Regions from separate parts of the Desulfovibrio oxyclinae DSM 11498 genome, predicted to be linked through region 1. Evidence: predicted binding sites of a transcription regulator. Region 1 holds the regulator's gene; the other holds the start of a gene.

Region 1 (7,377 bases):
CCAGAGCCATCACGTCAGCAACACCGGCGATCTTGGCCAGTTCTTCAACGGCCTTCTTGTCGGCGTCAGTGCAGGTGACGGACTTGAACATGACGGTGTCGGACAGGATGGCACACAGCAGGATGCCGGCGACGTTCTTGGGCATTTCGATACCGTAGAAGTCATACATGGCCTTGATGACGGTGCCGGTGCAGCCGACGGGCCAGACCCACATTTCGAGCGGGTTCGGGGTGGTGACATCACCGAGCTTGTGGTGGTCCACAACGCCCAGAAGTTCACCCTTGTCCAGGTTGTCCATGGACTGGGAAAGGTCGGTGTGGTCGACCAACACGATCTTCTGATCGGTGGCGTCGGTCATCACTTCGGGAGCGGAGAAACCGAACTTTTCCAGAACGAAGGCGGTTTCGGGAGCGATTTCGCCCTGAGCGATGGGCTTGGCTTCCATTCCGCGCTTGGTCCACAGATCAGCAACCGCAATGGCGGAAGCAATGGTGTCGGTATCCGGATTCTTGTGTCCAACAACTACGATAGCCATATCAAGTCCTCCTAAAATGGATTGGTTTGCAGCAAACGGCTACACCCTAAAATCAAGAATGTTCCATTTATCACAAAGTCCACCGACTGCCAAGTCAGAAAGCATGGCGGAATGAGAAAAAGAGCACAAGCGCTGCACAGGCAAAAAGTACGGCATATGCACGCCTTACGCGTAGCGCCATGACCCCGCCGAGCGTGGCTGCAACGAGCAGATGTGCCCACTGGACCTGCAATGAGGACAACAGGCCACCGATGCGCGGCAGAAGCATCTCGAAAATCCAAACATATCCGAGAAGTATGACATAAAAAAGGACAAAGGCGGCAACAAAATGCGTTAGCGCGGAGCGCAGGATGAGCTGTCCCGGCAGATCGTGTCGAACGGGCTTGCGTGACCAGTTGAGAAGCCGGTTGTAGCTTTTCTTTTCACGCATGCGCTGAACGCCCTCAAGCTGGGCTCCCAGCCACGCCAGCGGCATGGAAGCGAAAAGGACCACCATGACTCTTGAAGGATCCACCATCTCAAACCAACTGACGATGGCGAGCGAGGCGAACGCGGCGGCGGTAAGGTGCGGCGGAATGTAAGCTCCCACCGGCAGCAGATCAAGCCAGAACAACTCGAAAAAGATGGCGATCGCCATGCATGTTTCGAAGTGGCCAGTCACCATCGCCCAGAACAGGCCGATGACGAGCGGGCGTTCAAGCAGCCCGATGCTTATAGTGCTTCGGAAAAGAGCGAAGAGGGCAAAAAAAAAGCGACGACAGCGAACCAGATGTATGGCGATGCGATCATGCGGGGAACCTCACCTGTACCGGATCGTTGGGCACGCACCGAAAATCGAGCACGACACCCTTCTTGTAAAGATAGCGCAGGCACCCTTCCTCTTCCGAGGAGAGCGAGACGCTGGGAGAAAACTGCTTTTTTCCGGGGCTATAATGCACGTTGCCGATATTCAGGTCATCGTAGGACCACCCCAGATCGTACGCGCGGCGGGCATCGGCACAATTGGAAACCAGCACCAGCACGTCTTCTTCGGCCAGATCCGAAAGCTGGGCCTCCAGCTCGTCGAGCTGAACGAAAAGGCATTCCACCCCGCCGGGGATGGCAAGCGACATTATCTGCTGCTGCATAATATCGACCGATAGCTCATCGTTGGCCACGACGATGACCGTTGCACCGGTGTAGGGAAGCCAGGACTCAATGACCTGACCGTGAATGAGGCGGCTGTCGATGCGAATGAGCGCCATCTAGTGCTTCCCCTTTTTGGAGCCCGGTTTGGCATTGAGCAGCGCGCCGGCCACCTTGATGCCCTGTCGTCCGGCCTCCGCCGCGTCAGATGCAATTTCCGCAAGCGGCTTCTGGCGTGACTGAAGCGCCTTGACCAACATCGGCAGGTTGACGCCGGTGACAACTTCAACCTTCTCCGATTTGAGCAACGAAAGGCTCAAGGTCGTTGGAGAGCCACCGAAAAGGTCCGTAAGGATGATGGTGCCGCGGTTGTCGGAGTTGCGCTGAATGGCGCTCCTGATGGCTTCCACGGTCTTGTCCACGCCCTTGTCCACATCCACGCCCACCGACTCGGTACGCTCCTGCGGTCCGAGCACGGTCTCTGCCGCGTTGATGAGTTCCCTTCCGAAGGCTCCGTGCGTCACCACGAGGACGCCAGCGCCGATTTCCTGTCCGGTCTCAGCCATGAGTGCCTACCCAAGTTCCATGTGTCGGTGTTCCAGAGTTACGGAGTATCCGTTGTCCTTCAGATTGGCAAAAAGATTCTCTGCCACTGCCACGGAGCGATGTCTGCCGCCGGTGCACCCGATGGCAATGGTTATTCTGTACCGCCCTTCGTCAGCATAGAGAGGCAGAATGTAGTCAATGAAGTCCCTGAACCGGCCAATGAACTCACTGCCCGGCTCCCTGCCGAGTACGAATTCAGCCACTTCGTCATCCTTGCCGGACCCCGCCTTGAGGTCGGCATCGAAGTAAGGATTGGGCAGAAAGCGCATATCGAACACCAGATCCGCTTCAATCGGCATTCCATACTTGAAACCGAAGGACAACACATGAACACGCATACCGCGGGCGGGTTCCTGTACTGTGGTCCACTTCTCCTGAATGACGCGGCGCAGATCATGCACCGAGTACTGTGTGGAGTCGATGGCCAGCGCAGCCTGCTGGCGGATCGGCGCGAGCAGATCACGTTCCTTTTCCAGAGCCTGTTCCAGGCCGAGGCTGGAACTCTCAAGAGGGTGCGGACGGCGAGTCATGGCGTAACGCGTCACGAGCGTTTCGAGCCGCGCTTCCACGAAAAAGATTTCGACACGGGCACCCATGTTGTCCATGGATTCCAACGCTTCATTCCACTCTTCGAGAAAATCGTCCTGCCGCAGATCGAGTCCAAGCACGAGTCCGCGCTGCCGGGGGTCGTCCTTCTGGCGGAAAAGCTCGGCCAGCTTAGGTGCCATGCTCACCGGCAGTCCGTCCACGCAAAAGAATCCAAGGTCTTCAAAAACCCGGATGGCGGTACTTTTACCCGCGCCCGAAAGACCGGTTACGATGATCACCGTAAAAGCATTGCGTGGAGTCATGGCCTGCTATGCGCTCTTGAGCAGTTTCCAGAGTTCATCCTGCCCTTCCGCTTCCATGAATGCCTTACGGAAGGAATCGTCCTTCAGGAGCCTTGAAATATGCGCAAGAATACGCAGATGCATCCCGGCAACCTGTTCCGGCGCGAGCACGAGAAAGAAAATGTGGCATGGCTTGAAATCGAGCGCCTCGAAATCAAGTCCGTCGCGGCTTCGGCCCGCCACCACCGCAATCTGGTCCAGAGAATCCAGCTTGCCGTGAGGTATGGCCACGCCGTCCCCGATGCCGGTAGTTCCGAGCTCCTCCCGTTCCTTGAGAACGCGCAGAACAAGGTCGGAATCCATTTCCGGGAAGCGTTCCTGCAGTGGAACGACAAGCTCTCCGAGGGCCCCGGCCTTGTCGGCCGAGGCCATGTCGGAGAGAATCAGGTCCTTATCAAGGTAATCACCAAGTTTCATTGATCAGAATCCGGGATCGATGAGGCCGAAGTCTCCGTTGTCGCGCTTGTAGATGACGTTGACGCCCTCGGTTTCGCTATTTCTGAAGACGAGAAACTCATGATCCATGGTGTCGAGCTGCATGGCAGCTTCGTCCACGGACATGGGCTTGGGCACATAGCTGTCCGTCCCCACGATGGTGGGTTCGGCGCGACGGTCATCACCGTAGTTCAGGTAGTTCATGCGAACTTCCCGCTCCTGGCGGACCTTTCTGGTCTTGCCCTTCATCTTCTCACGCTGCTTGCGAAGCTGCGCCTCAAGCTTGTCCAGCACCAGATCAATGGTGGCGTACATGTCCTCTGAGGCTTCGATAGCCGTCAGATGCACGGTGTCCGCATCCAGGATAACGTCCGCCTTGTGACGGAGCTTCTCCACCATGAGGTTCACCTGAAGATCCGCATTGTCGGTGTCCTTGAAGAACTTGCCGAGCTTGGCGAAGCGCTTGTTGGCGTAATCCCGCAGATGCTGAGACGGATCGAAGTTCTTGAAGGTGAAGCTGACATTCATGGTATACCCTCCTGGTTATTGGGTAATGACAAGCCTTTACTAAAAATAGCTCTTGCGCTTGGACGATGATGGAATCCCCATGGCGGACCGGTACTTTGCCACGGTCCTGCGGGCGATGTTCACATCCAAACGCTCCTTGAGTATCTCGCCGATCTTTTCGTCGCTGAGCGGTTTTTTCGGCTCCTCCTCGCTTATGAGTTTTTTTATGAGCGCCTTGACGCTTTCCGACCCGACCTGCGAACCGTCGCCGAGGTCGAGAGCACTGTTGAAAAAGAATTTGAGCTCGAAAATACCGTGCGGAGTGGACACGTACTTGCTCGTGGTGATGCGGCTGACCGTGGACTCATGCATGTTGATGTCCTCGGCCACTTCCTTGAGGATCAGCGGCTTGAGCTTGGTCACGCCCTCCTCGAAGAACTCGCGCTGGAACTTCACAATGCTCTCCATGACCTTGTAGAGCGTGCGCTGACGCTGATACAGACTCTTCATCAGCCACGCGGCGGAGCTCATCTTGTCACGGAAATATTCCTTGTCCAGGTCCGCCCTGCCCTGCACCGTATCGGCGAGGAACTGGTTCATCTGCAGACGCGGCAGACCATCCTCGTTGAGCACGATCACAAAGTCGTCCCCGTAGCTGTATACATACACGTCGGGGCTGACGTAATGCGGCTCCGTACTGGAAAAATTGGCTCCGGGCATAGGGTCGAGCTTCTGAAGCTCTTCAAGGTACCCCTTGAGCTCTTCCAGAGAAATCTTGAACTTGCGGGCCAGCGGCTTGAAGCGGTTCTTTTCGATGTCTTCAAGGTGCTCGGTGACTATCGAAACGAGGATGGGATCGTCGATGCCAAGCATCTCCATCTGGACGAGCAGACATTCCCGCGGCGTACGGGATGCAACTCCCACCGGATCAAGGCGCTGAATGCGCTTGACGACCGACTCGACAAGCTCCCCATCAACACCGGGAATCATCTCGCAAAGCTCTTCCATGCTGGCATGAAGATAGCCGTTGGAGTCGAGATTGCCTATGATAACGTCAGTGATTGCGACTTCCTGATCCGTGAAGTCGGAGAGACGGATCTGCCAGCCGAGGTGCCCTTCAAGGGATGGCTTGGAGGCAAGACGGGCTTCGAACGTCAGGCCCTCTTCAGGGGACTCGTACTCACGAACCTGCGACTGCTTGGACGAGCTTGAGAATTCTCCCATGTAGTTGTCCCAGTCCGCATCGCGCATGACGGATTCATCGGTGCCCTCACCCGCTTCCTTGAGCGTGTCGGACTCCTTTTCGGGCGCCTCCTGAACCGCCTCGTTCTCGGACTCCTCCAGGAACGGGTTTTCAAGAAGCTCCTGCTGAACCGTTTCAACCAGCTCAAGGCGCGACATCTGCAGCAGCTTGATTGCCTGCTGCAACTGTGGCGTCATGACCAGCTGCTGCGTCAGCTTGAGTTGTTGCCTGAGTTCAAGCCCCATACGGTTTCTCTATTCGTGCGGGCGTCCCACCCGGTTCTCGACATAAATTGGTCATTTGATTCGGGCACACAGCCCGAATCTCTTGTGTAAGAGTATGCCACATGCTTTCGGCTACCGCAAGAAAGACCGGATAACCAACCGCAAATGTTGATTTTACATACGCAATACAATGAGCATGAAAAAACTGTACCAACCTTCCGGGCGACTGTAAACGACCAAAGGGTGGAACTCTTGAAAAAAGCTAGAGCGAGAAGTCTTCGCCCAGATAAATCTGGCGGGCCCGAGAGCTCTGGACGATGTCGGCGGGGGTGCCGTCGAGGATGATGGTGCCCTCGTACACGAGGTAGGCACGGTCGCAGATATTCAGGGTCTCCCGGACGTTGTGGTCGGAGATGAGAATACCGATACCCATGCTCTTGAGCACGGAGATGATCTCCTGAATGTCGATGACCGCGATGGGGTCGATGCCGGCGAACGGTTCGTCGAGCAGAATGAAGTCCGGGCTCATGATGAGCGCGCGGGCGATCTCAAGCCTTCTCCGTTCGCCGCCGGAAAGGTACATGGATGCCTGATCGGCCAGCTTGGTAATGGAAAACATATCCATGAGCTCGTCTGCACGCTCGCGCTGCTGGCGAGGCGTCATGTCGGTCTGCTCAAGGATTATCTGGAGGTTCTGGCGAACCGTCAGTTTGCGGAAGATGGAACTTTCCTGCGGCAGATAGCTCACGCCCAGACGGGCCCGTTCGTGCAACGGCAGGTCGGTGATATTTCTGCCGTTGAGATAAACGTCACCGGAGTACGGTTTGACGATCCCGGCCAGCATGTAGAACGTCGTGGTCTTGCCCGCGCCGTTGGGGCCGAGCAGCCCCACGACTTCCTCGCGACCGAGCGACAGCCGGATGCTGTGAACGACTTCCTTGCGACCATAGCGTTTGCTGAGGTCGGAGGCGGAAAGGCCTTTTTCCATCTACTGAATCTCCAGACCGCTGTTGGTGAAAAACTCGGCCTCGACGCGTTTGCCCTTGCCGCCGACCACTTCACTGCGGTTTTCACGAACGTAAAAACGAATCTTCTCGCCGGTGATGCTGTTGGGGCCGTCACGCAGCACAGGCTCCTGCTCCATGACCAGGATACGCGGCTCGACCAGATAGGTCAGCTTGCCGCAGTCACCGGAAGTATTGCCCTTCTCCGCATGAACGTTGCCAGTGGCGACGATGCGGTCAATGCCTTTCACGTCGAAACGCTTATCCCCCGTGACGAAGAAAGCGGAGACCTTGTCCGCAGTGAGCGTGAGTCCTTCGTGCTTGGCAACCACGTTACCCTCGAATGCGACGACCTTACCCTGCTCGTCGTAGGTCATGCGGTCCGCGTTGACCTTGACAGGAACGCCGGTGGGCCCTTGCGGCTTGGGCGGGACATCCTGAATGTCGGATACAACCTGTCCGGCACCTTCGGCCGGTTCGACTTCGGCAGGCGCCTGAGCCTTGCCCTTGTCTGCTGAGGTCTTGCGCGGATCGGGAACCTTATCGAGATACTTTGCGTTGGCGTAGCCGATAGCCTCGGCTTCGGGATAATCGGTGGCGTCAGGTTCAAAGACGGCAACCCAACCGTCCTTGGGATGCGCCACCCGCACGCGATCACCTTTCATGAGGGTCCGCACGTGCTCTGCGCCGGGATTTCTGGCCTCGCGAACGTTCAGATTCGCCGAAGTTTCGCGCAGTTCGCCCAACTCCTGGGCAGAGGTGTCAGTTACGGGGAGCGCCACAAACAGGGCCGCCAACATGAAGTACA
Region 2 (7,377 bases), on a different contig from region 1:
GCAGGCGGCGGCAAAGGCGCAGGCCGCCCAGACGATCATGACCGGGTGCGACCACTGGATGTCGAGCCACCAGTCTCCGCTGGCGTCATGCAGGACAGTCAGGAAGCGACCGGGAAGGTCCATGGTCACAGCCGCGTATTGATACAGCAGCATGAAGCCCATGGACAGGTAGCTGATGGCGCCGAGGCCGACGAAGAAATGCCAGAAAAGCATGGAACGGTTATCCTTCACTGGGTGCCTCCTTTAGTTGGCATAAAAATAGAAACCGACGCCGAGCACGATGATCAGCAGTGCTTCCAGAATGGTCAGCTTGAACATGAAGGCGCAGATGCGGCGCTGCGTTGGGTTCATGCTGAGCATGACCTTGTTCATGAGGAAGCGGAAAAAGCGGTTGCGCCACGTGTCGGCGGTGAAAAGACGGTAGTATTCACGGATGCTGGGCAGCCAGTGCTCGATGAGGTTCGCGACCTGTTCGCGGCTGATGACCGGTTCTTCGTCGCCCGGATCTATTTCGAAGCTCAGGGCGGTGTTACCGCCGCTTTCTTCCGAGCGGGCGCGGATGACGAGACCTGTCTCGCCGAAACGGGCAACCCAGTGGTCCGGGCCGGATTCAGTCATGACGTGGATCGTATACTGGCGGTCCGAAAGAATGTCATCGATGTCGTAAGCCGCGCCGTCCCCGGTTCCTCGGACTGTCTCGCTCTCCGTGATGTGCCAGTGCGGGTTGAGCCGCATGGTCTTAATGGGGTTGAGTTCGTCCCAGAAGTCCTGCTTCCACGGCAGGTTCAGGGGCATCCAGATATTTTCGGTTGGGGTATCCATATTCTTTACTGTATCTCTGCGCGGCTTTTGAGCCAAGTATTTACGGTGCGACGACGAGCGGGCAGGGCAGCAGCGGGTGGAGGTCCTTGGCGGTGACCCGGTCCTTGAAGCCCGGAGCCTGCTTCTTCTGTCTTGCGCCGATGATGAGGACATCGGCTTCGGTTTCGGCTGCTACTTCGGCGATGGCCTCGAAAGGCTTGCCTACCACGCAGGCGAACTTGGGGGAAATATCCTGCATGTCCTCGCGAATGCGTGTGTGAAGACGGTCCACTTCCGCGCTGATCTGTCCTTCCACATAACCGCCGAAGGTGTTGCGGGTGGTGGAAGTGTTGAGCCAGTCGTCGCAGGTCATGTCTTTCCATGCTTCGTTTGCGACGCTGAGTACCAGCAGCTCGGCTCCGGTCCGTTTGGCCCAGTCCGCAGCGAGTGCTTCGGCCTTGCGGGCTCCGGGTGTTCCGTGTGTGGCGAGAAGAATTTTCTTGAACATGCTTGTCTCGTTTGTATCCGGGGGGAGTTCGGAAACTCCCCCCGGGGTTGGGTTACTTTAGACGAGCCACTTGGTGAAAAGCAGCACGACGAAGGTCACAATGAGAACCAGGACGAGGGCGGTCAGGTCTTCGTTCTTTTCGGAGGCGAAGACGGAGAGCGCGCGTTCTTCGTTGTCCTGCTGGTCCTGATCGGAGACCGGGCAGTTCTCTTTTTCAAGCTTCACGTTTTCTTCCATTATTACTCCTCCACTTACTTAAGGACGACGTCCTTGACGAAGTACATGACGACAATGAAGGACAGGGTCGCCTTTGTCACGCCGGAAATGGCGCCCATCACCAGCGGCCAGCCGCCCGCCTGGGCGAGAGACTTGCGGGTGATCTGCATGCCGAGACCGATGAGGCCGTATGCGAAGAACCAGACCATGGCGTCGGTCAGGGTGACGACGGTCTTGGACTTCTTGTGGACCTGCTTGACGGCGTGCTTCAGTGCGGACTTAACGTCGGCGCTGATGGTGAGTTCCTTGCCCTTGGCGCGTGCCAGGATGGATTCGATGCCGCCCATGCGCTTGCGGGCAGTGGCGTCGAACTGTTCCTTGTTGTCGCGGTTTTCGAAGTTACCGGCGATCTGATGCTGCTTCACGAGGTCGTTGTATGCAGCTTCTTCTTCGGGCAGCAGACCTTCGAGCTTGGCGTTCTGGAGCACGGTGAGCTCTTCAGGGGTAACTTCGGTGCGCTGGTTGTAGCTGAAGTCGAGGTACTTACCCTTGTAGTGGCCCGGGGGCGAGAACATGCCGATGGAGGACATGAAGAACAGCAGGAGGAAGCCGATGATGAAGATGGGGAACTTGTCGATGACAACTTCCTTGAAGGACAGCTTCTGGCCTGCGGCCTTACCGAACCAGCTTGCCAGCACCAGAACGATGATGGGCAGGAACAGTACGCGGGTAATGTTAAAGATTTCGCCGACCTTGAGGGTCTTGATGTCCACGGCGTTAAACGCGAGACAAGCAGCGGCGACCTGAGCGGAGTTCAGGATGCCGGTACCGGCCCATGCGCCGAACTGCGTCGGGTTCATGCCGACGAGCTTACCGATGGTCGGGAAGGCGAACATGCAGAGGATACCAAAGCCGAGGATGGTACCGATGGTGTAGGCCATTTCGGAGCAGCGGGCTTTGACGACCGGAGCGCAGGCAACGGTCGCGGACACACCGCAGACGCCCATGCCCGCGGACAGGACACCGGTCATGGACTTGGGCTGCTTGAAGACCTTACCGAGGAACAGCACGAAGAACACGGTTCCCAGAACGAAGAAGCCGATCATCCAGACGGAGACCATGCCGAGCTTGGCGAGTTCCGCGAAGGAGTAGCGTGCACCCAGCAGGATGACGCCCATCTTCAGGACGAAGCGTGCAGTCTTGACGCCAGCGGCGGCAAATTTGGGGATTCCCCAGCTGTTGGTGATGATGATACCGACCAGAATACCCAGGACGACGTAGTTCAGGTTCAGGACCTTGTGGATCTTGAAACCGAGAACCGGCACCAGGGCGCTGGACATCATCGTAACCATCGGCTCGGCGAACCAGCGGATGCCCATGGCGAGTGCGACGATGAACATGATGCCCGGGATCGTTTCCAGGACGAAGATGTCCATGTTCGTCTGGGGCTTGTTCATGCGGCCGGCGCGCAGCATGGCGGTTACAAGTCCGAGACCGCCGAAAGTGAAGCCGAGCACTTCCATGAGGTCCACGGATTTGTGAACGTTGAGGGCCTTGAACATCGGGGTGAGAGCCCCGGTTGCAACAAGGAATCCGTACAGCAGCAGAATGCCGCTGAGGATCCATACGGGGACGTTGCTTGGACGTCCGACATCAGAGCTTGCCATAAATCTCCTCCCCTGAGGGTTTAGGGTTTGAAACAAGGTTGCCCTCCCTTAGGCAAGCTGCGTGCCAACTTTCACATGCTTTCAAGTTCCTGATTTTATTGACTGTGAAAAAAGTGTCCCGCGATGAGTTTGCATACTTTGGTTTGCAGGTGTTGCCCCCTCTATGCGAAGTTGCCCGAATTTTTACCGCTCTTGCCACAAATCAATCCCGGCATTAGTATGAAACCCTTATTCTTCCACTCAGAGGTGTATAGCAGATGACCATATTCAGGCCCCAGACACTGCAGGTGAAATTCCTGCTCGGCCTTGGGACCATTGTCTTCATAATGGGCGTGTTCTTTTCCGCCAGCATGTATTTTCATCTCAAGTCGCTGCTCGATTCCGAAGTTCGCGACCGGGCCAAGCTCGCCCTGGCGCAGGCGGACTCCGTTCAGCGCTATGTTCGCGAGGACCTGCGTCCAAAGATGTTCAGCGTGTTGCCCAAGGATGAATTCGTCATTGAGGCCATGAGTTCCTCCTTCATATCCAGAAGCGTCATGGACAGGGTGGCGCTGGAGGACTCGGAGGTGCTGTACCGCCGCGTCTCCGTGAATGCGCGCAATCCCGATTACGAGGCAAGAGGGCTTGAACTTGAACTGCTCGACAAGTTTCGCCAGAGCCCGGAACAGGAAGAGTGGGAGGGCTACCGCAGAATTGGTGAGGACGAATATTTCATAACCGCCCGGCCCGTCACCTTTTACAAGAAATGTCTGCACTGCCACGGCGAACCGGAAGAGGCGCCTCAGGTGCTCCTGGAACGGTACGGCAGGGAGCGCGGTTTCGGTCGCGAGGCAGGCGCCATCGACGGTGTGGACCTCGTGGGATTTCCCGTGGATGACGCGGTCACGCAGATTCGCGACGCCACCGTCGGTTATATCGGCATCTATGGCGTGGGCATGATCATGTTTTTCGCCGTGGTGCAGGTCTTCTTCAACAGGTTGGTATCCGCGAACCTGAAACGGCTGACGCAGGTTTTCCGCGATCGTTTCGGCGGCAAGGATGAAGTGAAGGCGCTTGAGCGCATGGAGCATTCGGACGAGATCGACGAAATGGTCCATGGCATGGAGGAACTGGGCGATCACCTGCTTTCCGTGCAGCAACAGCTTCGCGACAACGCAGCCAACCTTGAACGAACCGTGGCCATGCGCACTGAACAGCTCAGCAGGGAAGCGTTTGAACGCAAGGCCGACGTTACGCTTTTTGTGCAGCTCATTGACGGTCTGAACCGAAGCCAGTCCAGAAAGGAAATGTGGCGTTACTGCCTGCCGCTGCTGGCCCGGCGGTTCGATGCGCGGGGAGCGCAGTTTACCTGCATGCTGGCCTCGCAGAACCGTTATGCGTGGCCCGAGGAGCAGGAGCATCCTTCACTTCCGGAAAACTGGAAGGATGTTTTGGTGGAGGGCGAGCCGTTCCTCGGCAGCCGATTGGCCTTTGTGCCGGTTGGTGCAACCTCTACCGCCTCGGAAGGGTTGCTCACCCTGTGGTGGGATCACGACATCATTTTTGAGGACAAGGATCATGATATCATGCGCGCGCTGGGCACCCAGCTCGGCATCGCCATGGAAAACCTCGGCGCATTGGACAACCTGTTGCGTCAGAAGGACATGCTTCAGTCCATCGTGGAGGGCATAGCCGACCCGCTGCTTCTGCTGGAAGGGTCCTGCTCCGTGGTGGTGGCCAACGCCGCAGCGAGAGCTCTGGCCGAAGAACTCGGCGGAGCCGGCGTTTCCGAGCTTCTGCCTGTGCTGTACGCCCGCAAGGGTGAGGACTGCCCGTCCGAAGCGCTGCGGCGCAGACTGAAATCCACGGAAGAGGTCTCCGTGGACAACCGCCAGTTCGTGGTAGGATTCTATCCGGTGGCCGACGACTCCCGTACGGTTGTCTATGTGCGCGAAGTCACCGCGGAACGGCGCATGATGGCCCGCGTTCGTCAGAGCGAGAAGCTCGCCACCGTCGGACGTTTTGCGGCCGGGCTGGCACACGAGATGAACAACCCGCTCGGTGTGATCAAATGCTACGGCGAACTCTTGAAGAACGGACCGCATGGCGATGAGAATCGCCGCGATGCCGACGTTATCCTCAAGCACGCCACTCAGGCCCAGAACGTGTTGCGTGACCTGCTGGACTTCGCCCGTCCGGCCAAGGGTGAAGAGGGCGGTGAAGTGGATTTGGCCCGCTCGGTGGAGGACACCGTGAACGTGTTGAGCGTGCAGGCCAAGGATCGCAACATCGACGTGTCCGTGGAGGTGGATCCGGATTTTTCGGGTGCCTCGGTTGACGGGCAGGCCCTCGGACAGATACTGGCAAACCTCTTCAACAATGCCATGCATGCCGTGGTTCAGGATGGCAGCATCCGGTTCCGGGTTTTCCGGGACGAGCAGGGGCGGCCATCTGTTCAGGTCCATGATTCGGGCCCCGGCATCCCGACCGAGATTCTGGACAGCGTGTTCGAACCCTTCTTCACCACCAAGGAAGTGGGCAAGGGGACCGGCCTCGGCTTGGCCGTGGTCTACGGGCTGTTGCAGGACATGGGCGGAAGCATCGAGGTCGCCAACGATGGCGGCGCGGTGTTCACCATACGTTTCAACAAGGCGCAGGGCGCCAATCAGGATACAGTGAATGGCTAACGACAAGACAAGCATTCTCGTTGTGGACGACGAGCCGGACTTCGCGAGCGGCATAGCCCGCCTGCTGGAGAGCCGCTACCCGAATGAACGCATCATGGCCTGCCATTCCGGTGCGGAGGCACTGGAATTCATGGAGGACCTGCCGTTCGACGTGGTCATCTCGGACCTCAAGATGCCCGAAATGGACGGTATCGAGCTGGTGGGACGCATCCACGACCAGTGGCCCGGAACCACCCTCGTCATGCTTTCGGCGCATGGAACCATCGAGCAGGCGGTGCGCGCGCTAAAAATGGGTGCGTACGACTTCCTCACCAAGCCGGTGGAGCCGCAGGCACTGTTCCGTGTGGCGGAAAAGGCGCTGGAAAGAAGCCGTCTGCTGGGCGAAAACGAGCGACTCAGGAGTCTACTGGCCTGTCGCAGTGAGACGGACTGCATTGTTGGTGACAGTCCGGCCATCCGCAGGTTCAAGGATTCGTTGGCCGCCGTGGCCCAGTCCGATTATACCGTCCTTATCCTCGGTGAGTCCGGCACCGGCAAGGAACTGGCCGCTCGCGTCGTGCATCGGCTGAGTTCCCGCACTGAGAATCCCATGGTGGCGGTGAACTGCCCGGCGATTCCCGAACATCTGCTGGAGAGCGAACTCTTCGGCCACGTCAAGGGAGCCTTCACCGGCGCAGATCGCGCCAGAAAGGGCCTCTTTGTCAACGCCGAGGGGGGCAGCCTCCTGCTGGACGAAATCGGCGATCTGCCCATGGGACTGCAAACCAAACTTCTCAGGTGCCTTCAGGAGCAGGAAATCCGGCCGGTGGGGGCGAGCAGAAACGTTCCCATCAACGTGCGCATTCTCGCCAGCACAAACCGTGATCTGGAAGAACGCATGCGTCAGGGCGAATTCCGCGAAGACCTGTATTATCGGCTGAACGTGCTCACCGTCACCGTGCCGTCCCTGCGTGAAAGGACCGAGGACATCCCGCTGCTGGTGCATCACTTCCTGGACATGACCTGTGCGGAACTCGGAACCACACCCAAGGAGCCGACCCCCGAAGCGCTCGGATATCTCTCTGCCCGCCCGTGGCCCGGCAACGTGCGTGAATTGCAGAACTTCGTGAGGCGGCTGGCAGTCTTTGCCGCGGGCGACCGCGTGACATTGCCCGTGGTGCGCATGGCGGAAAATGGTGTTTCCGGCGATGGACCGGGTGAGCTGTCGTCCTACAAGGAAGCCAAGGCCGCGGTCGTGGACGATTTCACGAGGTCTTATACGCGGCGTCTGCTGGAAGCCACTGGCGGCAACGTCTCCGAAGCTGCCCGCATAAGCGGCCTCAGCCGCGTCGCTCTTCAGAAGATTCTCAAACGCGTGGATCTCTCCCCGGACCGTTTTCGCTAAAAAACTCTTTGCTTGACCTGCGCCCCCTCTCCTGTATTGGTTAAAGAAGGAATGATTCCCACCAGGAGGGGGCCATGGTCGGCATTCGCGAGGAGCAGAGCTTCAGCGGAGAGGGCAAGCGACAGGTTTACCTGT

Evidence for each region. Region 1 encodes sigma-54, which starts transcription at its own class of promoters, with help from an activator protein. Its sites were predicted from a motif close to CTGGCACGGNNNNTGCTT; they were not measured.
Region 2: B149_RS18045 (YeiH family protein) is a predicted target of sigma-54. The motif match lies at 3,243-3,260, and genes of this name have one in related genera.

What each region holds. Positions count from the first base shown of each region.
Region 1 is NZ_AQXE01000010.1:96,920-104,296, forward strand. Features, by position in the region: gene B149_RS0111900 (manganese-dependent inorganic pyrophosphatase) at 1-535, opposite strand, end outside; gene B149_RS17115 (PTS sugar transporter subunit IIC) at 630-1,316, opposite strand; gene B149_RS0111910 (PTS sugar transporter subunit IIB) at 1,321-1,779, opposite strand; gene B149_RS0111915 (PTS sugar transporter subunit IIA) at 1,780-2,226, opposite strand; gene rapZ (RNase adapter RapZ) at 2,233-3,117, opposite strand; gene B149_RS0111925 (PTS sugar transporter subunit IIA) at 3,124-3,573, opposite strand; gene hpf (ribosome hibernation-promoting factor, HPF/YfiA family) at 3,577-4,119, opposite strand; gene rpoN (RNA polymerase factor sigma-54) at 4,159-5,586, opposite strand; gene lptB (LPS export ABC transporter ATP-binding protein) at 5,828-6,553, opposite strand; gene B149_RS0111945 (LptA/OstA family protein) at 6,554-7,377, opposite strand, start outside.
Region 2 is NZ_AQXE01000012.1:20,997-28,373, reverse strand. Features, by position in the region: gene B149_RS0113090 (hypothetical protein) at 1-231, opposite strand, end outside; gene B149_RS0113085 (hypothetical protein) at 244-822, opposite strand; gene B149_RS0113080 (universal stress protein) at 863-1,309, opposite strand; gene B149_RS0113075 (hypothetical protein) at 1,367-1,546, opposite strand; gene B149_RS18045 (YeiH family protein) at 1,561-3,192, opposite strand; gene B149_RS0113065 (c-type heme family protein) at 3,450-5,858, shown strand; gene B149_RS0113060 (sigma-54-dependent transcriptional regulator) at 5,851-7,242, shown strand; gene B149_RS0113055 (sensor domain-containing diguanylate cyclase) at 7,317-7,377, shown strand, end outside.